One region of the Variovorax sp. PAMC 28711 genome, then DNA from elsewhere that is predicted to be linked to it. Evidence: predicted binding sites of a transcription regulator. Region 1 holds the regulator's gene; the other holds the start of a gene.
The links. Region 1 encodes LexA, which represses DNA repair genes until DNA is damaged. Its sites were predicted from a motif close to ACTGTATNNNNATACAGT; they were not measured.
Positions count from the first base shown of each region.

Region 2: the regulator LexA is predicted to act here: its motif matches at 8,883-8,900, upstream of recA (recombinase RecA).

Region 1 covers NZ_CP014517.1:3,941,192-3,955,471, forward strand. Annotated here, with positions in the region: gene AX767_RS18980 (3-hydroxyacyl-CoA dehydrogenase) at 1-563, opposite strand, end outside; gene AX767_RS18985 (hypothetical protein) at 708-2,870, shown strand; gene AX767_RS18990 (D-2-hydroxyacid dehydrogenase family protein) at 2,887-3,894, opposite strand; gene AX767_RS18995 (hypothetical protein) at 3,955-4,278, opposite strand; gene lexA (transcriptional repressor LexA) at 4,407-5,081, opposite strand; gene AX767_RS19005 (asparaginase) at 5,165-6,163, shown strand; gene AX767_RS19010 (hypothetical protein) at 6,166-6,582, shown strand; gene AX767_RS19015 (DUF6152 family protein) at 6,597-7,070, shown strand; gene adk (adenylate kinase) at 7,125-7,781, opposite strand; gene kdsB (3-deoxy-manno-octulosonate cytidylyltransferase) at 7,905-8,699, opposite strand; gene AX767_RS19030 (Trm112 family protein) at 8,696-8,878, opposite strand; gene lpxK (tetraacyldisaccharide 4'-kinase) at 8,859-9,866, opposite strand; gene AX767_RS19040 (ExbD/TolR family protein) at 9,863-10,288, opposite strand; gene AX767_RS19045 (MotA/TolQ/ExbB proton channel family protein) at 10,311-10,943, opposite strand; gene xseA (exodeoxyribonuclease VII large subunit) at 11,256-12,569, shown strand; gene AX767_RS19055 (superoxide dismutase) at 12,618-13,199, shown strand; gene AX767_RS19060 (DUF192 domain-containing protein) at 13,270-13,737, opposite strand; gene AX767_RS19065 (hypothetical protein) at 13,825-14,016, opposite strand; gene AX767_RS19070 (cell envelope biogenesis protein TolA) at 14,169-14,280, opposite strand, start outside.
Region 2 covers NZ_CP014517.1:2,217,465-2,231,744, forward strand. Annotated here, with positions in the region: gene xylB (xylulokinase) at 1-274, opposite strand, end outside; gene AX767_RS10965 (gamma-glutamyl-gamma-aminobutyrate hydrolase family protein) at 391-1,278, shown strand; gene AX767_RS10970 (hypothetical protein) at 1,291-1,473, opposite strand; gene AX767_RS10975 (DNA topoisomerase III) at 1,492-4,440, opposite strand; gene AX767_RS10980 (SET domain-containing protein) at 4,524-5,141, shown strand; gene AX767_RS10985 (biotin--[acetyl-CoA-carboxylase] ligase) at 5,144-5,950, shown strand; gene AX767_RS10990 (hypothetical protein) at 5,958-6,182, shown strand; gene AX767_RS10995 (sensor histidine kinase) at 6,205-7,644, opposite strand; gene AX767_RS11000 (response regulator) at 7,641-8,315, opposite strand; gene AX767_RS11005 (MarR family winged helix-turn-helix transcriptional regulator) at 8,344-8,817, opposite strand; gene recA (recombinase RecA) at 8,964-10,079, shown strand; gene recX (recombination regulator RecX) at 10,110-10,562, shown strand; gene AX767_RS11020 (MurR/RpiR family transcriptional regulator) at 10,687-11,601, shown strand; gene AX767_RS11025 (isoaspartyl peptidase/L-asparaginase family protein) at 11,615-12,556, shown strand; gene AX767_RS11030 (dipeptide ABC transporter ATP-binding protein) at 12,569-14,280, shown strand, end outside.

The DNA of each region.
Region 1 (14,280 bases):
CCCGGCGTGTCGTTCGCCTGCACGGCGCTGTGGCCCATCTGGCGCGCGTAGTCGGCGAGCCGCTCGCACACCCCAGGATCCGTCTTGAAGCCGGCGATGACTTCGACCACCTTCATGAGCGGAACCGGATTGAAGAAATGGAAGCCGGCCATGCGCCGCGGATTTGCCATGACGGCTGCAATGGCCGTGACGGACAGTGAAGAGGTGTTCGTCGCCAACGTCGCGGTCGGCGCGACGATGGCCTCGAGCGCTTTGAAGAGCTCACGCTTGACCTCGAGGTTTTCCACCACCGCTTCGATCACGAGATCGCACTGCGCGAGATCTTGCATCGAAGTCACGGGCCGAATGCGTGCGCCCAGGGCGTCGCACGTCGCTTCGTCCAGCCTGCCTTTCTCGTGCAGCTTCTGCCATTGCGCCAGCAGCGCGTCGCGGCCGCGCTCTGCAGCGCCCTCAAAGCTGTCCAGCAACAACACGTCGCTGCCGGCTTGAGCCGCGATCTGCGCGATCCCTCGTCCCATCGCCCCAGCGCCGATGATTCCGACCTTGGAATAGTTCACAGTCATTTGATAAATGTCTCCATTTGAAGTTTGGTGTCAGACGAGCGTGTCAGAATGTGTCAACTTTCGACTGCTTTTCAAATCATTTTGCAACTCCGCCGCATTGCAGCAGCCCTTGTCCTGATCGGGTTTGCGCTCCCATCGATCGCCTTGACCATCGGTCGTCCCCAAGGGTCGACGTGGATCGGCAAGCCCGTCGATCTGTTGATTCCGCTGTCGCTGGATGAGGGCGAAGCAGGCGATTCGCTTTGCCTCGAAGCCGAAGTGGTCCAGGGCGACACGCGGATCGATGACCGGCGCGTAACTGTATCTCTCGAATCCGGGCCGAGCGCCGCAACACCTCGGATGCACGTGCGTTCGACCATGGCGGTGGACGAACCGGTGGTGACCGTCATGGTCAGTGCGGGCTGCATCACCAAGTCCACGCGGCGGTTCACGCTGCTCGCCGATGTACCGGCCGATATCGCCATACCCGGCGTGACCACGTCCGGTCCGCGGCCCTTGCCGGAGACGCTTTCGTTCAGCGCCGGCGCGACGACACAAGGCGTTTCGGGTAACGGGCTCCGGTCGTTCGACGGCAGCGGCGATGCATCGTCGCCGCGGTCCACACGACGCAGCAGCAGCAACAACGGCAACGCCCGCGCTTCCGAGCGTTCGGCCGACGATGCGTCCGCGGCACCTGCCCCACGGCCGCGGCCAGTGGCGCGGGCGCCGGCCGCTCCCCGGCGTGCTGTCGTTGCGCAGGCCAATCCGGCGCCCGCTGCGACCACGCCTCGTGCCGTGAAGCCCGCGCCCGCGCCGGCGGACGCTACCGCGAAGAGCGCTGCACCCGCTGGCCCGCGCCTCCAGCTCGACGCGTTGGAGCCCGCGCCCGTTCGCGACGCCGGCTTGCAGACCTCGCCTTCGCTCGCGATGCCGGCGGCAGACGATCCGGCCAAAAGGGCCGAAGCCGCGGCGTTGTGGCGTGCGGTCGGCACCCCCGCCGAAGATGCCCAGCGCGACGCCCAGCGCATGCAGTCGCTCGAAGCCACACTCGCCGCGTTGCGCGACCAGACTGCACAAAACCAGCGCACCTTGCTCGAAATGCGCAGTGAGCTGGCCGACGCGCGCCAGAGTCGCTATCGCAACCCGCTGGTGTATACGTTGATCGCGATGCTGCTGCTGGCCCTCATCGGCATGCTGCTGCTCTGGCGTCTGGCCAAGCGCGCATCGGCGCCGGCATGGTGGGGCGAACAGCCCGGCCCGCAAGCCAATTTCCACGGCCCGGACGGTGATCCTCACGGCCCGTCGCAGGGCAAGGGCGCGCAACGCGCGTTGGCGCCCAGCGGCAGCTGGCAATCGCCAGCCGTGTTTTCGACATCGCAGTTCGATGACCTCGAAGCGGCGACCGACAGTACCATCGCACGCACGCCGGACGGCGCCCCGGTGCGACCGGTGAACACCGAAGAACTGTTCGATGTGCAGCAGCAGTCCGACTTCTTCCTGTCGCTCGGCCAGCACGACCAGGCCATTGCCGTATTGAGCGAACACATCGCCGACAACCCCGGCACGAGTGCGCTGGCGTACCTCGATTTGCTGCGCATCTTTCATGCGCTTGGTCGCCGCGACGAATACGCCGGCCTGCGGCAGGACTTCGAGCGGGCCTTCAACGCCGATGTGCCGGAGTTCGACAAGTTCACCGAAGTCGGCCGCGGCCTCGAGCACTACCGCAGCACGCTGGCCCGCATCGAATCGCAGTGGCCGGAGCCGGGCACCCTGGCCCTCATCGAGGAACTGGTGTTCCGCAAGCCGGGTGCGCACGAAGACGAGGTTTTCGATCTTGCGGCGTACCAGGAATTGCTACTCCTTTATTCGGTTGCGAAAGAAGTGATCGACCCCGACAGCGCGCCGCCTGCTCCCGTCACGCCACTGTCCTTCGTCGATACTTTTGGCCATGGTCAGGAGCCGACCGTGCCGTCGCCGATTGAACCCCAGGTGCCGGCGCATGCGCTCGACACCGCGCCGATGCTGCCACCGTCGCTCTACGGCGCGATCGACGAAGGAATGCAACACGACACGGTGCTTGGGTCTTCGCAGGCTTTTGCGAACGGCCCCGCATTGGCGGCGGTCCGTCCGGGCGTGGTGCCACCGCAGGCACGCATGGACCTCGACCTTGCCGAGTTCGACAAAACGGCGTTCGAGACGATGCCTGCAGAAATCGACGCGATCGCGCCCGATGCGCCGGCCAAAGACACGAACCTGATCGACTTCGATCTTTTCGACGACGAAACCGAAGCGGAAATCGCGCCGAAACGGCCGCCGATCAAGCGCTGAGTACGCTGGGTCCGGCTCAGCGTCGGACTTGCAGTGCGCCTGGGTTGACGATGTTTGTCGGGTTGCCCTTGATGAAGCTCACGACGTTGTCGAACGCCTGACCGAAATACATCTCGTAGCTGTCCTGCTCCACGTAACCGATGTGTGGCGTGCAGATGCAGTTTTCCAGGCGCAGCAGCGCGTGTCCCTGCAAAGGCGGTTCGCTTTCGAAAACGTCGATCGCGGCCATGCCGGGCCGCCCCCGATTGAGCGCCGCCAGCAGTGCATCGGGTTCGACCAGCTCGGCGCGCGAGGTGTTGACGAAGAGGGCGGTCGGCTTCATGCGCGACAGGTCTTCAAGCGTCACGATGCCGCGCGTCTCGTCGTTCAGCCGCAGATGCACCGAGAGCACATCCGCCGCCATGAAAAACGCCTCACGGGTCGGTGCGACCTGGAAGCCGTCCGAACGCGCCTTTGCACAACTCGCCTCGCGGCCCCAGATGACGACCTGCATGCCGAACGCCTGGCCGTATCGCGCCACGAGCTGGCCGATGCGGCCGTAACCCCAGATGCCGAGCGTCTTGCCCTTGAGCACCGAGCCGAGGCCGAAGTTCGCTGGCATCGATGCCGACTTGAGCCCCGACTGCTGCCATGCGCCATGCTTGAGGTTGCTGATGTACTGCGGCAACCTGCGCATCGCCGACATGATGAGCGCCCACGTCAGCTCGGCGGGCGCCAGCGGCGAACCGGAGCCTTCGGCCACCGCCACACCTTGCTCGCTGCACGCATTCACGTCGATGTGTCCACCGATGCGACCGGTCTGAGAAATCAGCTTGAGCTTGGGCAGCTTTTCGATGAGCTGGCGGGAAATTTGGGTGCGCTCCCGGACCAGCACGATCACGTCTGCGTCTTTGAGCCGGACGGAGAGCTGGCCGATGCCTTTGACCGTGTTGGTGTACACCTTGGCCGCGTAGGCATCGAGCTTGGCGGCACAGCGCAGCTTGCGCACGGCGTCCTGGTAGTCGTCGAGAATCACAATGTTCATGGCACATGATTGTGCCTTGCACTCCCCGGCTCCGAGCCGTAGCGCGTGCGAAAGCGCTGGTCAGTGCATCAGGCGATGCAACTCGTCTGCGGCCTCGAGGGCGGCCAACCGATCGAGTTCGGCGCAGACATCGGCCATGCGCCCCGAAATCACCACGCGCCCGGAGGCGCGACCGGCGCGCTGAGGATCGACGACGCGAACCACGCGCAATGGCCGGATGGCAGGCGACACCGCCGATGCAGCAGCCGCGCGTGCGGTACAAACAGGCCGCACCGCAACGTAACGCAGCGCGTTGCGGTGCACACGACGCGCAGGCATCCATCGGTTGGCCAGCGTTTGCAGCGGCGTGAACAGGTCGGCGAGGGTAAGAAGGGCGATTCCCATGTGAACTCCAGGATGTCAGGGGTTGAACACAGGCAGGATTGCTTGGAACGACTGCGACAGGGTGATGGCTCTTCGCCATACGCCCGCCACCTGTTGCAGCCGGTTTTTCAGAATGCAGCAGTCACGCGCTACATGAGCATGGTGTTGCGGATGAGACCGACGGCAAGGCCTTCGATCTCGAAAGGCTCACCTGGCTGCACCACGATCGTGGGGTAATCCGGGTTCTCGGCATGCAGTTCGATGAGGTCCTTGGTGCGCTTGAGGCGCTTGACGGTCACCTCTTCGCCCAAACGCGCCACGATGATCTGGCCGTTGCGCGCTTCCTTGGTGGATTGCACAGCGAGCAGATCGCCGTCCATGATGCCGGCGTCGCGCATCGACATGCCTTTGACCTTCAGCAGGTAGTCGGGCTGGCGCTGGAACAGCGTGCTTTCGACGTAGTAGGTCTGATCGACGTGTTCTTGCGCCAGGATGGGCGCACCAGCCGCCACGCGACCGATGAGGGGAAGTGCGAGTTGCGCCATGCCGGGCAACGACAACGAAAACTGGTTGTTGCGCGATTCGTTGAGCGAGCGCAGGACATCGGGGCGCAGCCGGATGCCGCGCGAAGTGCCACTCACCAGTTCGATCACGCCCTTACGCGCCAGAGCCTGCAAATGCTCCTCGGCCGCATTGGCCGACTTGAAGCCGAGCTCGTTGGCGATTTCGGCACGGGTGGGCGGTGCGCCGGTGCGCGCGATCGCGCTCTGGATCAGGTCCAGGATTTGCTGCTGGCGGGCGGTAAGCTTGACTGCGAACTGCATGGGAACTCCTTGCACATCGACCTAATGAACTGGCTGAATATCCAGTAACTGTATTTTTAACCAGTTTTCTGAAGTTGGCAAGCATGAACAACACAACAAGGGCCGGTGCGCGGCACGTGGTCATTCTCGGCACCGGTGGCACGATTTCCGGCCGCGCGGCATCGGCGGACGACAACATTGGCTACACCGCAGGCGAGGTCGGTGTGGCGGATTTGCTGGTTGGCATCGAAGCGCCGGCCGGCATCGCCCTGGTCGCCGAGCAGGTTGCGCAAGTCGACAGCAAGGACATGGACTTCGCGGTGTGGCAGGCGCTCGTGTCGCGCTGCGCGCACTGGCTCGCCCAGCCCGACGTTGTGGGCATCGTGATCACGCACGGAACCGACACGCTCGAAGAAACTGCGTATTTCCTGCAGGCCGTGCTGTCGCCCGACAAGCCCGTGGTGCTCACCTGCGCCATGCGCCCGGCGACGGCGTTGTCGCCCGACGGCCCACAGAATGTTCGCGATGGCATCGTGGTTGCCGCGACACCGGGTGCGCGGGGCGTGTGCGCCGTCTGCGCGGGGACGGTTCATAGCGCGCTCGATGTTAAAAAAGTCCACACCTACCGCCTCGATGCGTTCGCGTCGGGCGATGCCGGCCCGATCGGTTACGTCGAAGAAGGGGCGGTCCGTCCGGTGCGAAGCTGGCCCGAAGCGCGGGCTGCAGGTTCGCAGGCAGCGGTCGACAAAATCGCCGCTGTCACGGCGGTCCCCCGTATTGAGATCGTGGTGAGTCACGCGGGTGCCGGCGGCGCCATGGTGGATGCGTTGATGGCGTCACCGACGGCCCACGAAAAGACGGGTCCGTTGCGGGGTCTGGTGATTGCCGCGACAGGCAACGGCACCGTTCACCACGTGCTCGAGGCTGCAGCGCTGCGAGCGCAGGCGGCGGGCGTCGCGGTGGTCCGCGCGACACGTTGCGTCGAAGGTCGCATCCTGGCGCGACCGGGAGAGTCCTTGCGCGACGCGGGTGCACTCACCCCGGTGAAAGCGCGCATCGCGCTGATGCTCGAACTCCTCGGGTTGCCGCGGGCGGAGCGCTGACGATGCTTGCAGGCCTTCAGTCGCATGCCTGGGCTTATCCGGCGCTGGAGTCCTTGCACATCGTCGGCATCGCGCTGCTCCTGGGCAACCTGGTGTCGCTCGAACTGCGCGTGTTCGGTCGGGGCGACGCGTTGCCGGTGCAGGCGCTGGCGCGTCTGTCGCTGTCGATCGCGCTCACCGGGTTCACGCTGGCAGCGGCCACCGGTTTGCTGATGTTCGCGACACGCCCCGAGGAACTCATCGCCAATCGGTTCTTCGTCGTGAAGATGACGCTGCTGCTCGCGGCCGCCTGCAATGCGGCCTGGTTCCACGGCCGCCGATCGCTCGACAAACTTGACGCGATGGCGCGGGTACAAATGTTGTTGTCCACTGCGATCTGGCTGGCGGTCGTGTTTTGCGGCCGCTGGATTGCCTATTGAAAGGAGCATCGCCCATGAAACGTCGTCATCTCGTGCTGGCTGCCGCTTCGGTGCCCGCGCTGGCGTCCCCTGCATGGGCGCACCACGGCTGGAGCAGCTTCGACACCGACCGTCCCGTCTGGCTCGAAGGCCAGGTCGTCAAGTCGACATGGCGCAATCCGCATGCCGAGCTGGTCATCGAAGTGCCTTCGAACCTTCGGGTGCCCGCGGACATTGCGCAGCGGCCCGTCCCGGCACAGAGCGGGCCGGTCGACGGCAAGGCGCTGCTGGCCAAGGCGGTGGTTCCGACGCGCAAGGACCGGCGCTGGGAACTGGAACTGGCACCTCTCACGCGCATGGAGGCTTGGAAGGTGGCCGAGATCGCGCCAGGCGCTGCGGTCTCGGTGCTGGGCTTCGTCTTCAAGGAAGAGAAGGGCGAGGCGGTGATGCGCGTTGAATATCTGTACGTGGACGGCAAGGCCTACGGCTTGCGCTCGAGCCCCGCCTGAGCGCCCATGAAAAAAGGTCGCCACGGCGACCTTTAGCAGCGAGCGCCGCGGCGCTCAGCTGCCCAACGCAGCGAGCGCGCGCCGGGTGATTTCGTCGACGGTGCCCACACCGCTGATGGCACGGTACTTCGGCGCCGCTGCCGGCTCGTTGGTGGCCCACTGCGAGTAGTAGTCGACCAGCGGGCGCGTCTGCTGGCTGTACACGTCGAGGCGGGTGCGCACGGTTTCTTCTTCGTCGTCCTTGCGCTGCACCAGCTCTTCGCCGGTCAGGTCGTCCTTGCCTTCCACTTTCGGCGGATTGAACTTGACGTGATAGATGCGGCCCGAGGCCGGGTGCGAGCGACGGCCGCTCATGCGCTCGATGATGTCGCTGAAGGGCACGTCGATTTCGAGCACGTAGTCGAGCTTGACACCCGCGGCCTTCATCGCATCGGCCTGCGGCAGCGTGCGCGGGAATCCGTCGAACAGGAAGCCCTGGGCGCAGTCGGCCAGCGCAATGCGTTCCTTCACCAGGTTGATGATCAGATCGTCGCTCACCAACGCACCGGATTCCATCACGGCCTTGGCCTGCAGACCGAGCGGTGTGCCCGCCTTGACAGCGGCACGCAGCATGTCGCCGGTCGAGATTTGCGGAATGCCGAACTTCTGGCAAATGAAGGCAGCTTGCGTGCCTTTGCCCGCCCCGGGGGCGCCCAACAAAATCAGTCTCATGGTGTCCTCGGAAGATTCTTCGATTTCTGTCGCGCCGCATACGACCAGGGCTGCACGGGGCGGAGTTGCGTCGAGGATAGCACGCAGCTCCGTGAAGAAATGCCGCCTTCGGGACGCGTTGAATCAGCGCTTGGCGAACATCGCGCGCACCCGCGCCAGGTCTTCGGGCGTGTCGATTCCGGGTCCCGGTTCCTGAGGCGAAACATGCACGGCGATGCGATGGCCGTGCCACAGAACGCGCAGCTGCTCGAGCGCTTCGATGCCTTCGACCGCCGCCGACGGCAGTGTCGGAAAGCGCCGCACGAATCCCGCGCGATAGCCGTAGATGCCGATGTGCCGCAGCGGTGCGGGCGTCGGCAGGGCGGTTGGGCCGTTCTGGCCGGAACCATCGCGCCACCACGGGATCGGCGCGCGGCTGAAGTACATCGCGTGACTGCTCGCGTCGAGCACGGCTTTCACCACGTTCGGGTTCACGAAATCCTGCAGCGTGTGGATGGCATGCGCGGCGGTACTCATCGGCGTGTCGGGGTGCGCGGCCAGCAGGTCGGCCACGGCGTCGATCAACGCGGGGTCGATCAAGGGCTCGTCGCCCTGCACGTTCACCACGATGGCTTCGTCTTCCAGCGCGAGCAGTTCGCAGGCTTCTGCAAGCCGATCGCTGCCGCTCGCATGGTCGGTGCGCGTGAGCAGCGCCTGGATGCCGTGCGCCTCGCACGCGGCGACGATTCGGAGGTGGTCCGCCGCGACCACCACACGGCTGGCGCGCGAGGCGAGGGCGCGTTGTGCGACGCGCACGACCATCGGAATGCCGGCGATGTCGGCGAGCGGCTTGTCGGGAAGACGCGTTGACGCGAGACGCGCGGGGATCAGGACCGTGTAGTCCGGCCCGGGGTCGCCCGAACGCGGCGCCTGCGTCAAAGTCCGAGCTCTTCGTCGGTCAGCGTGCGCGCTTCGGTTTCGAGCAGCACCGGGATGCCGTCGCGCACCGGGTAGGCCAGCCGCGCACTGCGCGAAGAAAGTTCTTGCCTCTCGGCATTCCACGTCAGCGGGCCCTTGGTCACGGGGCAGACGAGCAGTTCAAGCAGCTTGGTGTCCATCGGTCGATGATAACTTTGCCAGCCTCGCGTCCAGCGCGTCGAAGAACGCCGGCTCGGGCGTGAAGCGCAGCGGCACCGCGAGCGCGTCGGGTGCCGAATGCCACAGCTTCACAGCGTCTTTTTCAGTGCAGACGAGCCTGTAGCCCTGACCCGGTGGCCGGCTCCAATGCGCAAAATCATGGTGGTCGGGCAGCGCGATCGTCTCGATGGGCACGACACCGCGCGCGCGCAGCATCGTGAAAAACGATTCGGGCCTGGCGATGCCGGCCATCGCGATCACCTTGAGGCCGGCCAGTGCCGCCAGCGGGCTGCGCGCCCCGTCGCTGTGCACGACATCGTCCGCGAGCGCACGTTGCGCGGTGAATCCGCCGAACGCCGGTCGGTCGCCGGTGTGCAGCACGAGGTCGCACGGGCGCGGCCACCGCTCCCGAAGCGGGCCGGCGGGCAGCAGCCAACCATTGCCAGTCCCGCGGTCGTCGAACACGCAGATTTCGATGTCACGGGCCAACGCCAGATGCTGCAAGCCGTCGTCGCTCACGATCACCTGTGTGCGCGGGTGCGACGCGATCAATGCTCGGGCGGCTTCCACCCGTCGCGCCGCGACAAATACGGGGGCGCCCGTGAGCCGGCGGATCAGTGCAGGCTCGTCGCCGACCTCGCGTGCAAGGCTGTCGTCCACCACCTCGCGACAACCCGTGGTGACTCGGCCATAGCCGCGCGACACCACGCCGACCTGCAAGCCTCGCGATTGCAGGTGCTGCACGACCGCGATGACGACCGGCGTCTTGCCCGCGCCGCCCGCCACCACATTGCCGACCACGATGACCGGGACGTCGACGGTTTCGGTGGACAACACGCCGAATCGAAAGAGCGCGCGTCGAACCGAAGCGATGGCCCCGTAGAGCCACGACAGCGGCCACAGCAGCCACGCCAGGGCGCCGCGCTGCAGCCAGGCCTGCTGCAACCGCGACCCGGTTCGCAAAGCTATCGCCCCGCCTGCGCGGCCGACTGGGTGGCGAAGGTGATCTGCATGAGCCCGGCGCGGCGCGCCGCCTCCATCACGGTGATCACCGCCTGATGCGGCGACATCGCGTCGGCGCTGATGATGACCACGTTGTCCTTGGCGCCACTGCCGGCGGCTGCGAGCGCGGCGGCGACCGTTTCCACGCTGCGATCGGGCAACAGGTTCTTGTTGATCGCGTAACGCCCGTCCGACGACACCGCGACGATGATTTCCTTCGGGTAGTCGCGTTGCGCGTCCGCATCGGCCACCGGCAACCGGAGTTGCATCTCGGTGAACTTGCTGTAGGTCGTGGACAGCATCAGAAAGATCAGTACCACCAGCAGCACATCGATGAACGGGATCAGGTTGATTTCCGGCTCGTCGCGCGCGCCGTGGCGAAACTGCATGCGGCCGGGTTTCATTCGCGGCTCACTTGCGCAGCGCGTTCAGGTGGCGAGCGAAGCGTTCGCCGGCCAGTTCGAGGTTGAGCAGGTAGTCGTCGACCCGCGTTCGGAAGTAGCGCCAGAAGATCAGCGTCGGGATCGCTACGATCAAGCCGAATGCTGTGTTGTAGAGCGCGATCGAAATGCCGTGCGCCAGTTGCGCCGGGTTGCCCGCGCCGACCGCGCCGCCGGCCGGCGACTGCGAACCGAAGATTTCGATCATGCCGATCACCGTGCCGAGCAGGCCCAGCAGCGGCGCAGCAGAGGCGATGGTCGCGAGCGCCGGCAGCCAGCGCTCGAGCCGGTGCGCAACCGTGCGGCCTGCGGCTTCCATGGCGGCGCGAAGATCGTCTTCGGTGCAGCGCGGATTTGCGTTCAGTGCACGAAAGCCGGCAGCGAGCACCTGGCCCAGCGACGAATTGTTCTCGAGTTTGGTGACGACGTCGGGCCCGGGAATAGACGTCTGCGACACCGTGATGGCTTCATCCAGCAACTTCGGCGGGAGGATGCGGGCAGTTTTGAGGCTGGTGAATCGTTCGATGACCAGCGCGAGCGCCAGCACGGAACAAGCGAGCAGCGGCCAGATCGGCCAGCCCGCAGCAACTATGATCGAAAACAAAAAAACCCTCCGGCCCGTGGATTGCGTATTCGCGGCGATTATCCACCGCGGTTGCGCCCGGGCAGCACGAAGTTTGCTGTAGGTGACGGCGCACAGATTCTGTGGATAACTTTGTGACTAAGCCATGGCGCAAGTCGCGCAAACGCCCGCCAGCCGTGGCTTCCATCAGATCGACTGAATTTTGAGCACCCGTTTTTCCAATCTAATCAAGCACTTGCACATGAAACCGTGCGGCTCGGGCAACCTAAGCAAGGGTCTGATGACCTTTGATCGCAGTTGTGGAAGAGTTGGGCGAAACCAGCGCTCGCGGCGATGAGCGACGCCAGCGATTTTTCGGCGCCTGCAGGCCGCATTTGGGCGGTCGGTGCGCTGTGCCACGCGGTTGCCGATGCGCTGGAGGCGCGCTTCAATCCCGTCACGGTGCGCGGCGAAATCTCAGGCTTCTCGCGCGCAAGCAGTGGCCATTGTTACTTTTCGCTCAAGGACGATTCCGGGCAGCTGCGCTGTGCGATGTTCAGGCGTGCGGCCAGCTTGCTGAACTTCGTGCCGAGGGATGGCGATCAGGTCGAAGTGCGCGGTCGACTGGCCGTCTATGAACCGCGTGGCGACCTGCAGCTTGTGGTCGAAAGCATGCGGCGCGCGGGGCAGGGCGCGCTGTTCGAACAGTTCCTGCAGCGCAAGGCGAAGCTGGAGGCCGAAGGGCTGTTCGACGCCGCGCGCAAGCGTCAGCTGCCCACGTTCCCGCGTGCCATCGGCCTGGTGACGTCGCTTGGCGCGGCAGCGCTGCACGATGTCGTGACCGCGTTGCGGCGCCGCGTGCCCCACATTCCGGTCGTTCTTGCGCCGGCGTCGGTACAGGGCGCCAACGCGCCGGCCGAACTCGTGGGCGCGCTGCGGTCGCTCTACGTCCTGGAGCCGCGCGTCGATGTCATCCTTCTGGTGCGCGGCGGCGGCTCCATCGAAGACCTGTGGGCGTTCAACGACGAGACGCTCGCAAGAACGATCGTGCAAAGCCCGGTTCCGGTGATCAGCGGCGTCGGCCACGAGACCGACTTCACGATCGCCGACTTTTGCGCCGATCTGCGCGCGCCCACGCCGACCGCCGCAGCCGAACTGGTGGCCGCGACACAGGAACTCTGGCTCGGCGCGCTGGACCTCATGGAAGCGCGCCTCGACGATGCGCTCGGCACGCGGCTCGACGTGCTCGGCCAGCAACTCGATCTCGCCGCGAGCCGGCTGGGCCGGCCTTCTGGCGCGGTGGCGCGACAGCAACTGCGGCTGGCCCACCACGCGCAGCGCCTGCACTATGCAGTGCGCTCTCGCACAGAGCGCCTTGACCAGACACAGCGAGCACGCGAGGTTGATTTTCCTCAGAAGCTCGAACGTGCCCTGGTGCAGCGGCGGGAACGTCTGGAGCGTGTGGCCGCGCGACTGCGGCTTCTCGATCCGGCGTTGGTTCTGCAGCGTGGGTATGCATGGCTCACCGATGCCAAAGGCCGTGCGGTGGTGCGCGCGACGCAGCTCACGGCGGGCGACAGCGTGGTGGCGCGCCTCGCCGATGGCAGCGCCGAACTGACCGTGACATCGGCCGGGACAACAGGAACGCGTCCGACGCCCCGCGACTGATTCCTTCCTAGAATGGACGACTCCCCACAACCCACGAGAGAGAAAAACATGGAACACGTTCTGCCACCCCTGCCGTACCCGATGGACGCATTGGCGCCCGAGTATTCGAAGGAAACGCTCGAGTACCACTATGGCAAGCACCACAACGCCTACGTCGTGAACCTGAACAATCTGCAAAAAGGCACCGAGTTCGAGTCCATGACGCTCGAGGACATCATCAAGAAGTCGAGCGGCGGCATCTACAACAATTCGGCCCAGATCTGGAACCACACGTTCTTCTGGAACTGCATGAAGCCACAGGGCGGCGGCGAGCCGACCGGCGCGTTGGCCAAGGCCATCGATGCCAAGTGGGGCAGCTTCGCAGTCTTCAAGGAAGCGTTCGTGAAGTCGGCCGTGGGCAATTTCGGTTCGGGCTGGACTTGGCTGGTCAAGAAGGCTGACGGCTCCGTCGACATCGTGAACACCGGTGCCGCCGGCACGCCACTGACCACCGCAGACGTCGCGCTCCTGACGGTCGACGTCTGGGAACACGCGTATTACATCGATTACCGCAACCTGCGTCCGAAGTTCGTCGAGACCTTTCTTGCCAAGTTGGCCAACTGGGACTTCGCAGCAAAGAACTTCGGCTGACCCCATCGCTGTGCACCAAATGGAAAAAGCCGACCTTCGGGTCGGCTTTTTCACGTTGGCGTTTCTGCAATCAACGGGCGGTATCGAACGGGGCGCCTGAAATCTTCGTGCCCTTTCGGAAGTTCTTCTTGGCAAACCATCCCTGGTTCATTTCGAGCACGTAGCGCACCGGCTCATCGGAACAGTGGGGCTCTTCGGTCTGCGGCTTCATGTCGGCGAGATTGACGATGCGGCCATCGTCCGCCACGAAAGCGGCGGTCAGCGGCAGGATCGTGTTCTTCATCCAGAAGCACTGCTTTTCGGGCTGCTCGAAAATGAACAACATGCCTTCGGCTTGCGGCATCTCCTTGCGGAACATGAGCCCGATTTGTCGCTGCTGCGGCGTGACGGCGAGTTGGGTGTCGATGCGGTACATGCCGATCGACAACGACGTGCGCTGCAGGTCCATTTGGGCTTGTTGGGCCACGGCGGGCATCGCGAAGCAAGCCGAAAGGGCCGAGACGGCGACGAAGGCGAAGAGGCGCTGGGACTTGAACATAGGGTCGGACTTTAGGCGGTGCTGCGCGAATTTTCGGCGCAAATAAAAATGCCCGCAAAAGCGGGCAGGGTCAGCGCGCCTTCAGGCTTACATGCGATGAGCGACCTTGCGATGGCGCGCGTGGCGCACCGCCTTGTGATGCTTCTTGACCGCGTGGTGCTTGGCATGCGCAACGGTGTGAGCCGATGCCGATGGCACCATCACGGTCGAAGCGGGCGCCTGGGCGTAAGCACCTGCCGCGAAGAGGCCGGCAACGAGAGCAGCGAACAGTTTGTTCATGAGAATCCCTTGTGTTTGTTGATATGGAACCTCCCCCCGATGGAAAGGTCAGCTTTCAACGGCGGGCGGCTGCGGTGGTTGACAGCGTTAGCAGTACAGCGGCGAAAAAAAAGCGCCCGAGGGGCGCTTTTTTTGAAGAAGGCGAACCGAGATTACTTCGGGGTGCCGCCTTGCATGCTCTTGCGCTTCACGCTGCCGTCCTTGTTGCGGCGACGTGCATCGCGCGTCGCTTCGCGCTTTTCAGCAGCCACAGCGGCCTTGCCG
Region 2 (14,280 bases), 1.7 Mb from region 1:
ACACGCGCTCCTGTGCATCGAGCAGTGTGGCGCCGTGCATGTGGCCCGAGAGGCCGATGCCCTGCACGGCCGCGTACTCCCGGGGATGCTTGTCGCGCAGCGCGCCGAGCGCGGCCTGCGTGGCGGTCCACCAGTCGTCCGGATTTTGTTCGGACCAGAGCGGGTGCGGCCGAGAGATCGGCACCGCGGCGCGGGCCTGCCCGACCATGCGCTGCGCGTCGTCGACCAGCGCGACTTTCACTTCCGACGTGCCGATGTCGATGCCCAGGTCCATGCGTTTGTCTCCGAGGTTGCAAGTTCGGTCGAAAGCATACTTGGGGTGTCGTCCGACCCTGCGCGCGAGGGCCGTTCGGCACAATCAATCCTTATCTCTGCAGGGGTCGTTCGACGATGTCTCAACCCGTTTCCGCCCGGCTCAAGATCGGCCTGTCTGCCTGCTTCTCGCACGCCGATCCGGACCGTTCCCTGTTCAGCAACAAGACGCTGCAATACGTGGAGCAGTCCATCGCCCACTGGCTCATGTCGGCCGGCGCGATGGTGGTGATGGTGCCTTGCCCGACCGGCGAAACCGCCCGCGGCGACACCAAGCTCTCGCACTACGCCGAGTGGCTCGACGGCGTCGTGATGCACGGCGGTGCCGACGTCTGGCCCGGCAGCTACGGCGAGGTGCCACTCAAGGATGCATGGCTCGGCGACCGCGTGCGCGATCTTTACGACCTCGCGCTGGTCGAGGCTTTCGAGCAGGCCGGCAAGCCGATCTTCGGCGTGTGCCGCGGGCTGCAACTCATCAACGTCGCGTTCGGCGGCACGCTGTACCAGGACATCGAAGAGCAGCACGGCCATCCCCAGACGCTGCGGCATCGCGACCCGGTCACCTACGACAAGAACTTTCACGAGATCGAGATCGTGCAGGGCACGCGTCTCGCCAAGCTGTACCCGGGCGTCGACAGCGCACGGGTCAACAGCATTCACCACCAGGGCGTGAAGGGGCTGGCGCCGGGTTTCGAGATCGAGGCGTGGAGCCTGCCAGACCGCGTGCCGGAAGCCATCCGGCGCAAGGCGGATCGCGGCCGCAGCTACATCGCGGCCACGCAGTGGCATCCGGAATTCCACACCTTCGGCAGCAAGGAAACAGTCGACGACACGGCCATCCTGCACGACTTCCTGTGGGCCTGCGCCACCGCGCGCGTCACCCCGAAGTCGACCCTGCGCGCTGCGCCCGGCAAGATCCGCAACCGCGCTGCGCGGCTGCTGCGTCAGGCGCTGTTGAGGCGTTGAGCCGCGCGGGATTTAGCGCGCGGGCGCCGACTTGTTGGTGACGTGCGAGATCGAGCTGTCGATCGTGCCGAACACCTCCACGCGGCTGCCGCTGCTCGCGCTCGCGCCGGTGTTGGAAGAGTTGCCCGAGGCGCACCCTGCGATGAAGCAGAGCGCGAGCGTGGCGAGGACGGTGGATGCGATCGATTTCGTCATCGAATCACTATATAGAGGTCACAGCGCCGAAAGGTGCTTGCCCACAATGCCAGCGAGTTCAAACATCGTCACCTGGTCCTTGCCGAAAACCGGCTTGAGCTTGGCGTCGGCGTTGATCGCGCGCTTGTTGGTCGCGTCCTGCAGGCCGTTGGCCTTGATGTAGTCCCAGAGCTTCTTGATGACCGCGGTGCGCGCCACCGGTTCGTCGCCGATCACGGCCGCCAGTGCGTCGCTCGGCTTCAGGCCGGCGCCCGGCTTGCGCGGTGCCTTCGGGGCGGCCGTCTTTTTCGCCGCCGGCGCCTTCTTGGCCGCAGCGACTTTTTTGGCGGCGGCCTTCTTGGCGGCCGGCGCGGCCTTGCCGAAGGTCTTGCGCGGCGGGAACTTGCTGCCGCCTTCGCGCGGCGCGAATTCGAAGGTCACCTTTCCTTCTTCGGCGTTCCAGGCAAGAAAAGCCTTGAACGCGCGGCGCGTGCGCATGCTGACGAACTTGTCGAGCAGGTCGGTCTTGCCGGTGGCGAGCAGCTTTTCCACCTGCGCGCGTTCCACCGGCTGCTGCAGGATGATCTTGCCGGTCTTGAAGGTGCAGCTCGGCGTCGGCTGCGCGGTGGTCGGCACCGATTTCTCGCAGACATAGTTGCTGCCGTGCTCGAACACCGGCGCACCGCAGATCGGGCAAGGGCCGAGCGTGTCCTGCGCGCTGAAGTCGACGATCTCGCCGGAGTCGGCATTCTTGTCGTCGCCGAAGTCGAACTCCAGCTTCCAGTTCTTGGTTTCTTCCTCGTCGAACTTCAGGATGATCTCGGCGGTGAACGGCCAACCCGCCTTGGAACGGAAGCCTTCCAGCGGGCCGATGTGCTTGTCGCGCACCAGCGCTTCGGCTTCGACCACCTCGAAGGTGCGGCCGGCCGGCGACTTGCCGAAGGAGAAGCCGCACGGCTCTGCGCCCGGCTTGCCTGTGCAGGTGTAGCGGCGGTAGTTTTCTTTCACCACGCCGCCGCAGTTGGGGCAGGGCGTCGCGAGGGTGGCGTAGTCGCCCGGGACGGTGTCGCGGTCGTACTCCTTGGCCTTCTTGACGATGTGCTCGGTCATCGCCGCGATTTCCTTCATGAAGGTTTCGCGGCTCAGCTGGCCCTTTTCCATCTGGGCGAGCTTGTATTCCCAGTCGCCGGTGAGCGCGGCCTTGGAAAGTTCTTCCACGCCGAGCCCGCGCAGCAGGGTCATGAGCTGGAACGCCTTGGCGGTCGGGATCAGTTCGCGGCCTTCGCGCAGCATGTATTTTTCGGCGATCAGCCCTTCGATGGTGGCGGCGCGCGTGGCGGGCGTGCCGAGGCCCTTTTCCTGCATCGCTTCGCGCAGCTCGTCGTCGTCGATGGTCTTGCCGGCGCCTTCCATCGCGCCGAGCAAGGTGGCTTCGGAGTAGCGCGCGGGCGGGCGCGTCTTCAGGCCCTTGGTGTCGACGGTTTCGGCCTTCACGATCTCGCCCGGCTTCACCGGCACGAGGTTCTTGCCGTCCTTCTCGTCGTCGTCGCTCACGGCTTCCTTGCCGTAGATCGCCAGCCAGCCCGGCTTGACCAGCACCTTGCCGTCGGAACGGAACGGGTACTTCTTGCCACCCTGCTCGACCGTGCTGATGCGCGTCGTCACCTGGTGCTCGGCGCTCGGGAAAAACACCGACATGAAGCGCCGCACCACGAAGTCGTAGAGCTTCTGCTCGGCGTCCGACAGGCCGCTCGGTGCCTGCAACGTGGGGATGATCGCGAAGTGATCCGACACCTTGGCGTTGTCGAAGATGCGCTTGTTCGGCTTCACATAGTTGCCGTCGACCGCCTGCTGCGCGAAGGGCGCGAGGTGCTTCATGCCGCTGGTCGCGAGCATTTTCATGGTGTCCTTGACCACCGGCAGATAGTCCTCCGGCAGCGCGCGCGAATCGGTCCGCGGATAGGTCAGCGCCTTGTGGCGCTCGTACAGGCTCTGGGCCAGCGCCAGCGTGGTCTTGGCCGAAAAGCCGAAGCGCCCGTTGGCTTCGCGTTGCAGCGAGGTCAGGTCGAACAGTCCGGGCGACGCCTGCGTCGTGGGCTTCGATTCTTCGGTCACGGTGGCCGGCTGGCCGCGCGCGGCGTTGGCGATGGTCAGCGCGTCGTGCTCGGTCCACACGCGGTCGGCGCGCTGCTCGGCATCGGGTTCGCCGTTGGGCAAGGGGGGCGCACCCGACTTCTTCCAGCCCGTGTCGAAATACTTGGCCGGGTAGGGGCCGGCTTCGGCCGCGAAGCTCGCGTGGATTTCCCAGTAGTCGCGCGAGACGAACTTGCGGATCTGTTCCTCCCGCTCGACCACCACCGACAGCGTCGGCGTCTGCACGCGGCCCACGGTCGTCAGGAAGAAGCCGCCGTCGCGCGAATTGAAGGCCGTCATGGCGCGCGTGCCGTTGATGCCGACCAGCCAGTCGGCTTCGGAGCGCGAGCGCGCCGCGTCCGCCAGGCCCTGCATCTGCTGCTCGCTGCGCAGCGAGTCGAAGCCGTCGCGGATCGCCTGCGGCGTCATCGACTGCAGCCAGAGGCGGCGCACCGGCTTGTTGAGCGGGCTCTTGCCGCCGGCGTACTGCTCGATCAGGCGAAAGATGAGTTCGCCCTCGCGGCCCGCGTCGCAGGCGTTGATGAGCTGCGTCACGTCCTTGCGCTTGGCCTGCTTGACCACGGCGTTCAGGCGCGTCTTCGTCTTGTCGACCGGCTTCAGGTCGAAGTGCGGCGGAATCACGGGCAGGTTCGCGAAGCTCCACTTGCCGCGCTTCACGTCGAATTCTTCCGGGGCCTGGATCTCCACCAGGTGACCGACCGCGCTGGTGACGACATACGTTTCGTTTTCGAAGTGCTCGTCGTGCTTGTCGAACTTGCCAGCCACGGGCGTGAGGGCGCGGACGATGTCCTGGGCCACCGACGGCTTTTCTGCAATTACCAAAGTCTTTGTCATGAGGGGCTCTCTATACTCTGCGGCTCTCGCGCGTACACGCGTACGCGCACATGTGTGCACATTCAAACTATCAGACTTCGGCGATGCCTTCCAAATCCCCCACGAATACCGGTCGCCGCATCCAGACGCGTCGTTCCGGCGTTCACGGCAACGGCGTCTTCGCGCTGGCCGACATCGCCGAAGGCGAGACGCTGATCGAATACAAGGGCGAGGTCATCAGCTGGAAAGAGGCGCTGCGCCGCCACCCGCACGATCCGTCGCAGCCGCAGCACACCTTCTATTTCCACATCGACGACGGCCACGTCATCGACGGCAAGGTCCACGGCAACGCCGCCAAGTGGATCAATCACTCGTGCGAGCCCAACTGCGAGGCCGACGAGACCGATGGCCGCGTCTTCATCAAGGCGCTGCGCACCATCCACGCCGGCGAAGAGCTCAACTACGACTACGGCCTGATGATCGATGAGCCGTACACGCCCGAGCTGCTGGCCGAGTTCCCCTGCTGGTGCGGCTCCGAACAGTGCCGCGGCACCCTGCTCGCGCCCAAGGACGAGGAAGAAGAGATTCAGCGCAAGAAGGACAAGAAGAAAGCGAAGAAAGCGAAAGAGGCCAGCAAAAAGGCCCAGGCCGAGAAGGCCGAAAAGAAGGCGCGCAAAGCCGGCAAGAAAGACAAGAAGGACAAGAAGTCCGACCGGGATTGACCATGGCGAATGCCTGGTTCGAAGACCGGATCGGCGCTGCGGTGGCGCCGCTCCTGCCGGGCTTTTCGGTCGAGGTGATCGATGAGATCGATTCGACCAACACCGAACTCATGCGCCGCGGCCGCAGTGGTCGCACTGCACCCGTCCTGCTGGTGGCCGAGCGGCAGACCGCTGGCCGGGGACGCCTCGGGCGCCCCTGGCACAGCGCGCAGATGCAAGAGGCACCGTCGTCGCTCACCTTTTCGCTCGGCCTGCCGCTGGCGCCGCGCGACTGGTCGGGCCTCTCGCTGGCCGTCGGGGTCAGCATCGCCGAGAGCATCGATGCGGCGCAGGCCGCACGGGTCGCGCTCAAGTGGCCCAACGACCTCTGGGTCGACGACTGCAAACTCGGCGGCATCCTCATCGAAACGGCTTTGCCGCAGGGCGATGCGAACGGCGCCTCGCCGCGCTGGCTGGTGATCGGCGCCGGCCTCAACATCGGCCCGCGCGAAGGCGATGGCATGCGCACGCCGCCGGCCTGGGTCCAGCAGTGGAGCCCCGAAGCCACGCCGCAGCAGGTGCTGCACTGGCTGGCCGCGCCGCTGGTGCGCGATGTGCTGACCTTCGGTGCGCAGGGTTTCGCGCCGTTCGCCGAGCGCTTTGCGGCCCGCGACGCCTTGCGCGGGCGCGAGGTGCAACTCAGCGACGGCACCGCCGGCCACTGCGAAGGCGTGGGCCCGGGGGGCGAGCTGCGCGTGCAGACCGCCGACGGCCTGCAGTCGATCACCAGTTCGGAAGTCAGCGTGCGGCCGCGCGGCATGGCGTTGTAAGGCGGGCATGCTGCGTTTCATCTTCTTTGCGCTGGTGGTGGTCAACCTGGGGTATTTCGTTTGGGCGCGTGGCGACATCGACGTGGCCGGCGAGCGTGAACCTCAGCGGCTCGCCCGACAAGTGCGCCCGCAGCTGCTGCAAATTCGCAAGCCCGGTGCGCCGGAAGCCGCCCCGGCGCCGGCCGAGCCAGCCGCTTCTTCGCCTGCGAACGACAACGACGCGGCCCGCTGACGCGGTGCAAGCCGGGTCGCTTTCAGGGCGGCGCGGTGTCGAAGCGCACGCTGAAACGTGCGCCCGGTGGTTGCGTCCCCGGATGGGCATCTTCCAGCGTCACCGTCGCTTTGTGCTGGCGCGCGATCTCGCGCACGATCGGCAAGCCGAGCCCAGAGCCGTCGGCTTCGTTGCCCAGCACCCGGTAGAACGGCTCGAACACCAGCTCGCGCGCGGCATCGGCGATGCCCGGTCCCGAGTCTTCGACCTGCAGCAGCAGGATGTGCCCGAACGGATCGCCGAGCACGCGTGCGGTGATCACGCCGGGCCGTTCGGGCGACGACGGTGTGTACGCGATCGCGTTGTCGACCAGGTTGCGCACCAGTTCCTTCAGCAGCGTGGGATTGCCTTCGAGCAGCACGCCGGGGGCGCCGGGTTCGGCGCCGTCGTAGCCGAGGTCGATGCGCTTTTCGATCGCGCGCGGCACCGCTTCGCGCACCACTTCGACGGTCAGCCGCGCGAGGTCGCAGGGCTGCCACGACAAGGCACCGGCGCCGCCTTCGGCGCGGGCGAGCGCGAGCAGCTGGTTCACCGTGTGGGTGGCGCGGATGCTCGCGCGGCCGATCTGCTTGAGCGACTGCTTCAATTCGGCGGCGTCGGCGCCGTCGCGTTGCGCCAGGTCGGCCTGCATGCGCAAGCCGGCCAGCGGCGTCTTGAGCTGGTGCGCCGCATCGGCCAGAAAGCGCTTTTGCGTCGCGATCGATTCCTTGAGCTTGGTCAGGAGGCCGTTCACCGACGCCACGAGCGGCGCCACTTCGTACGGCACCGAGCTGTCGTCGAGCGGACTCAGGTCGTCAGGCTTGCGCTCGCGGATGCGTTCTTCGAGCTCGGACAAGGGCTTGATCGCGCGCACCAGGGCCAGCCAGATCAGCAAGATCGCCAGCGGCAGGATCGCGAACTGCGGCAGCAGCACGCCCTTGATGATTTCGGTCGCGAGCACCTGCTGCTTCTCGCGCGTTTCGGCCACCTGCACCAGCACCATCGGCGCGCCCGCCAGCGCGGGTTGCACCCAGGTGTAGGCCACGCGCACTGCGTCGTTGCGCATGCGGTCGTCGCGCATGTGAAAAACGTCGGGGGTGAGCGCGTCGTCGTCGGGCGGCTCGGGCAGGTCACTGTCGCCGCCGAGCACCGCGCCGCCGATCGCGCGCACCTGGTAGTAGACCTTGTCGGTGTCGTCGGCGCGCAGCATTTCGCGGGCGGGAAGCGGCAGGTAGAACTGGACGCGGTCTTGCTGCACCGTCACCAGTTTGGCCAGCGTCTGCACGTTGTATTCGAGCGCCCGGTCGAACGGCGCGTTGGCGATGCCTTGCGCCACCAGCCAGGTGAGGCCGATGCTCACCGGCACCAGCAACAGCAGCGGGGTCAGCATCCAGTCGAGGATTTCCCCGAACAGGGAGCGCTGGCCGCGCTGAAAAATCTTCACGGGCTGATTTTTTCGAGGCAGTAGCCGAGACCGCGCACGGTCGCGATGCGGACCGGGCCTTTCTCGATCTTCTTGCGCAGGCGGTGGATGTAGACCTCGATGGCGTTGATGCTCACTTCCTCGCCCCACTCGCAGAGCCGTTCGACCAGCTGGTCCTTGCTGACGAGGCGGCCGGCGCGCTGCAGCAGCACCTCGAGCAGGCCGAGCTCGCGCGCCGACAGTTCGACCATCTTCCCGTCGATGGTCGCCACGCGGCCGGCCTGGTCGTACACCAGCGGGCCGTGCTTGATCGCGTTGCTGGTGCCGCCCATGCCGCGCCGCGTGAGCGCCCGCACGCGCGCCTCGAGTTCCTGCAGGCTGAAGGGCTTGGCCATGTAGTCGTCGGCGCCGTAGTCGAGGCCCTTGACGCGCTCTTCGACGGTGTCGGCGGCCGTGAGCACCAGCACCGGGAGTTGCGAGCCGCGCGCCCGCAGGCGTTTCAGGATCTCCAGGCCGTGCAGGTTCGGCAGGCCCAGGTCGAGGATCAGCAGGTCGAACTCGCTGTTGGTCATGAGCGCCGCGTCGGCTTGCGAGCCGGTCGCGACGTGGTCGACCGCCGCGCCCGAGGTGCGCAAGCTGCGCAGCAGCGCATCGGCCAGCACCTGGTCATCTTCCGCAATCAGAATCCGCATCGCCTGCCTCCGGCTGTGTGGGCGGATTCTAGGCGGCGGCGTAGGTTTCGAGACCGATGGTGACGACCGTGGCGATGTCGTCGCCCACGCTCGCGCGAAACTCGCTTTCGGCCTGCGCCACGGCCTTGCGGAAGGCTTCGTGCCAGGCCAGTCCGTCGGCGGTGAACAGCACGCGGCGTGCGCGCGCATCCAGCGGGTCGGGTCCGCGCGTGACCAGGCCCCACGCCTCGCATTGGTCGACCAGTGTGCCCATCGCCTGCTTGGTCATGCCGGCGCGTTGCGCCAGTTCGGTCAGCCGCGAGCCGTCGCGCGCCAGGTGCCGCGTGATGTGGACGTGCGCCGCGCTCACCTGCTGTCGCGCCGCGAGGTTGGAGAGGGCGAGCGGCACGTCGACGTCGTGCGCCATCAAGGCCAGCACGCGCTCGTCGAAACGGCGCAGGGCGTGGCCGAGCAGGCGGCCCAGATGGGTCTGGCGCCAGTCGTCGTTGAGGGCGGAAATCATGCGGCCAAATGGTAATGCAAACTGACCATAAATCTGGTTTACTTCGCCGGACTGGCCTGTACATTACTGTTCAAGCATCCAGCCTGTGATTAAACGCAGACAGATGCAAGCCCATCACAACCTGTTGATATTCAAGGAGTTTTCTCATGGACGCACTCGTCAAAGGCACCAGTATTTCGGTCGCAGGCAGCGAAAAAGCCAAGGCGCTGCAAGCCGCACTCGCCCAGATTGAAAAGCAGTTCGGCAAGGGCACGATCATGCGATTGGGCGAGGGCGAGGCGCTGGAAGACGTGCAGGTCGTGTCGACCGGCTCGCTCGGCCTGGACATCGCGCTGGGCGTCGGCGGCCTGCCGCGCGGTCGCGTCATCGAGATCTACGGCCCGGAATCGTCGGGCAAGACCACGCTCACGCTGCAGGTCATCGCCGAAATGCAAAAGCAGGCCGGCACCTGCGCCTTCGTCGACGCCGAGCACGCGCTTGACGTGCAGTACGCCCAGAAGCTCGGCGTGAACCTGTCCGACCTGCTGATCAGCCAGCCCGACACCGGCGAGCAGGCGCTCGAAATCGTCGATTCGCTGGTGCGCTCCGGCGCGGTCGATCTGATCGTCATCGACTCGGTCGCCGCACTCACGCCGCGCGCTGAAATCGAAGGCGAAATGGGCGATTCGCTGCCCGGCCTGCAGGCCCGCCTGATGAGCCAGGCGCTGCGCAAGCTCACCGCCACCATCAAGAAGACCAACTGCATGGTCATCTTCATCAACCAGATCCGCATGAAGATCGGCGTGATGTTCGGCTCGCCCGAAACCACCACCGGCGGCAATGCGCTGAAGTTCTACGCCTCGGTGCGGCTGGACATCCGCCGCATCGGCACCATCAAGAAGGGCGACGAAGCCATCGGCAACGAAACCAAGGTCAAGGTGGTCAAGAACAAGGTCAGCCCCCCGTTCAAGACGGCGGAGTTCGACATCCTGTTCGGCGAAGGCATCAGCCGCGAAGGCGAAATCATCGACATGGGCGTGGTCGCCAAGATCGTCGACAAGTCCGGTGCCTGGTACGCCTACATGGGCGAGAAGATCGGCCAGGGCCGCGACAACGCCCGCGAATTCCTGCGCGAGAACCCCGAGCTCTCGCGCGAGATCGAGAACAAGGTGCGCGAATCGCTGGGTATCCCGCTGCTGGCCGCGACCTCCGGCGCCGACGTGGTCGATGCCAAGCCGGCCAAGGCAGAGAAGGCCGAAAAAGCCGACAAGGCTGAAAAGTAAGGCGCGGGCGGCGCACCGATCGCACAGCCCGTGGCCTTCGCTGCCCCGTCCCTGAAAGGCCGAGCGCTGCGCTTGCTGAGCCAGCGCGAGCACTCGCGTGCGGAGCTCGAACGCAAGTTGAAGAAGTACGAGGAAGTGCCCGGCACCCTTGCCATGGCACTTGACGAACTGGCCGCCAAGGACTTCATCAGCGAGACGCGCGTGGTGCAGTCGGTGCTGCATCAGCGCGCACCGCGCATGGGCGCCCTGCGCGTGCGGCAGGAACTCCAGCAAAAGGGCATCGCGCCCGAGGCCATCGCGGCCGCCGTCGCCGGCCTGCAAGACAGCGAACTGGCCCGTGCCCGGGCGCTGTGGCTTCGCCGCTTCGAAGAACCGCCGGTCGATGCCAAGGCGCGAGCGAAGCAAACCCGCTTTCTGCTCGCGCGCGGTTTCAGCGGCGCGGTGGTCGGCAAGGTGTTCAAGGGCAACGTCGACGACGACTGAATCGGCGTCGGGGTGCGGGTCCGGAATTTGCGTCAAACACGCGAATGACCAAAAGTTTTCTTTCCGCCGCTATATTTGCGACTAAATTTACTTTTTCGCCCTTTGAGGGTGCGTGAATGCGCGCGTGACCTCCGTAACTTCTTCCGTCAAAAGCACCACCGTGGCGCAGCGCATCGCCGAGGCGCTGCCGCGCCTCACGCGCTCGCACCGGCAGGTGGCCGACTACGTGCGCTCGCATCCACTGCAGGTCGCCACCTTGCCCATCGATGAACTGGCGGCGGCGGTCGGCGTGTCGATCGCCACGGCGAACCGTTTCGCGCGGGCGCTCGGTTTCGAGGGTTACGCGAGTTTCCGGTCGGAACTGGTGCGGGGCTTCGAGCCGTTGCTGGCGCCAGTCGAGCAATTGCGCGGCAACCTCGCGCAGCCGTCGACGGTGGCGCAGGTGTTCGCGACCGCGCTGGAAGAGAGCCATCGCAACATCGAGGCGACGCGCCGCACGCTCGACTACGGTGCCTGCGAGCGCGCGGTGCAGCACCTGCTCGACGCAAAGACCGTCCACATCGCCGGTTACGGCGCGAGCGCCTTTCTGGCGGGGCTGCTGCAGCACGGGCTGGACCCGTACTGCGCCGACGCCCGGCTGCTGCCGGCCATCAGCGGGGTGACGCACGCAGCGCGGGCCCTGTCGCGCGGCAGGCCTGGCGACCTGCTGGTCGCGATCGGCTATCCGCGTTACCTGACCGACACCGTCACGCTGGCCGGTATCGCGCGCGACCGGGGCATCGCCGTGCTCGCACTGACCGACCGCCCGAGCTCCCCGCTCGCGCCACTGGCCGACGTGGTGCTCTACGCCCAGACCGACACCCGCTATCGCCCGAACTGCGAGACCAGCGCGCTGGCCGTCATCGAAGCGCTGACCAGCGCCGTTGCCCTGCGCGCGCCCGATGCGTTCCAACGCGCCGGCAACGTCGTCGAATCCCTCATGCCCTGGCTGCATGCCGGGCAAGGCCTGCGCGCAGCGCCGGCAGATCGCGTCAAATGAGAACCCCCACGCCATGAGCACCACCCCAGTCATCGCCATCCACGGCGGCGCCGGCACCATCGCGGCGGTCGCGTCCGGCGCGCCCGCGGCCCGGCCGTACCACGACGCGCTGCACGCGATCGTCGCCGCCGCGCAGGCCGCATTGCTGGGCGGCGCCAGCGCGCTCGACGCGACCTGCCTCGCGGTCGGCATGCTGGAAGACTGCCCCTTGTTCAACGCCGGCCACGGCGCAGTCTTCACGCACGACGAAACCCATGAGCTCGACGCAGCCGTCATGAACGGCGCTGATCTGCGCGCCGGTGCGGTGGCCGGCGTGAGCCACATCCGCCGCCCGGTGCAGGCCGCGCGCGCGGTGATGGAAGATGGTACGCACGTGCTGCTCGGCGGCGCCGGCGCCGAAGCGTTCGCGCGGGCCGCGGGGCTCGAAATGGTTGATGCGTCGTACTTCTCGACCGAGGCACGCCGCCAGCAACTGCGCCACGCGCTGGCCGCCGACCGCGTCGCGCTCGATCACGACAGCGCACCGCTCGCCGAAGGCAGCAAGTTCGGCACGGTCGGTGCGGTGGCGCTCGACCAGTTCGGCCACCTCGCCGCCGCCACCTCCACCGGCGGCATGACCAACAAGCGCGCGGGCCGCATCGGCGACACGCCGTTGATCGGCGCCGGCACCTACGCCGACGACCGCGCCGCCGCCGTGTCGTGCACCGGCAGCGGCGAGATGTTCATGCGCTGCGTGGCGGCATACGACGTCTGCGCGCGCATGCGTTATGCGGGCCAGACGCTGCAGCAGGCCGTCGATGCCGTCGTCCTCGAAGCGCTGCCGGCCATCGACGGGCGTGGCGGCTTGATCGCGGTCGACAAACACGGCAACCTGAGTCTCTCGTTCAACACCTCGGGCATGTACCGCGCCCACGCCCGCGGCGCCGAGACGCCGCACACCGCGATCCATCGCTGAACCGGGGCCGCCATGTCTGCTGTCATCCCCGCACCCGAACGATCCGAACCGGCATCGCCGACGCTCGCGCTGCCCGAAGGGCGCGTGCTCGCCGTCGACGACCTCACGGTGCGTTTCTCGACTTCCGAGCGCGTGGTCGACGCGGTGCGCCACCTGTCGTTCCACGTCGAGCGCGGCGAAACGCTGGCGATCGTCGGCGAGTCGGGCTCCGGCAAATCGGTGACCTCGCTCGCTTTAATGCGGCTGGTGGAATACGGCGGTGGCCGCATCGTCGATGGCCGCATGGCGTTCCGTCGCCGCAACGGCCAGGTGCTCGATCTCGCGCGCGCCTCCGATGCCGCGATGCGCACCATCCGCGGCGCCGACATCGCGATGATTTTCCAGGAGCCGATGACCTCGCTGAACCCGGTGTTCACCGCGGGCGACCAGATCGCCGAGGCCATCGCGATCCACCAGGGCAAGGACCGCGCCGCCGCGCGTGCCGAAGCATTGCGCATGCTCGAACTCGTGCGCATTCCCGAAGCGCGCAACGTGCTCGACCGCTTTCCGCACCAGCTGTCGGGCGGCATGCGGCAGCGCGTGATGATCGCGATGGCGCTGTCGTGCCGGCCCTCGCTGCTCATCGCCGACGAGCCGACCACCGCGCTCGACGTCACGATCCAGGCGCAGATCCTCCAGCTCATCCGCGAGCTGCAGACCGAGATGCAGATGGGTGTGCTGTTCATCACGCACGACATGGGCGTGGTGGCCGAAGTGGCCGACCGCGTGCTCGTGATGTACCGCGGCGACAAGGTGGAGGCGGGTGCTTCGACGCAGGTGTTCGCCGCGCCCGCCCACGCCTACACGCGCGCGCTGCTGTCGGCCGTGCCGCAGCTCGGCGCGATGCGCGGCACCGACCTGCCGGCGAAGTTCGAGTTGTTGCAGGTCGATGCCGGCGGCGCCCCGAAACCGCCGCCCGCGCCGCACGACACGGTGCGCCGCGACATCCCACCCATCCTTCGTGTGAAAGACCTCGTCACGCGCTTCGAGCTGCGCAGCGGCCTCCTCAATCGCGTCACGCGCGAAGTGCATGCGGTCGAGAAAGTGAGCTTCGACCTGCGGGCCGGCGAAACGTTGGCGCTGGTCGGCGAATCGGGTTGCGGCAAGTCGACCACCGGCCGCTCGCTGTTGCGTCTGGTCGAGAGCCAGCGCGGCTCCATCGAGTTCGATGGCCGCAACGTGCTCGACCTGCCCACGCGCGAACTGCAGGCGCTGCGCCGCAACATCCAGTTCATCTTTCAAGACCCTTTTGCGTCGCTCGACCCGCGCGTCACGGTCGGCTACTCGATCATGGAGCCGCTGCTGGTGCACGGCATCGCGAGCGGCAGCGCGGCACAGGAACGCGTGCGCTGGCTGCTCGAGAAGGTCGGGCTTCCGGCCGACCATGCGCAGCGCTATCCGCACGAGTTCTCCGGCGGGCAACGTCAGCGCGTGGCCATCGCGCGCGCACTGGCGCTCAACCCGAAGGTGGTCGTCGCCGACGAATCGGTGTCGGCGCTCGACGTGTCGATCCAGGCGCAGATCATCAACCTGCTGCTCGACCTGCAGCGCGAACTCGGCGTGGCGTTTCTCTTCATCTCGCACGACATGGCGGTGGTCGAACGCGTGAGCCACCGCGTGGCGGTGATGTACCTTGGCCAAATCGTCGAGATCGGCCCGCGCCGCGCCATCTTCGAGAACCCGCA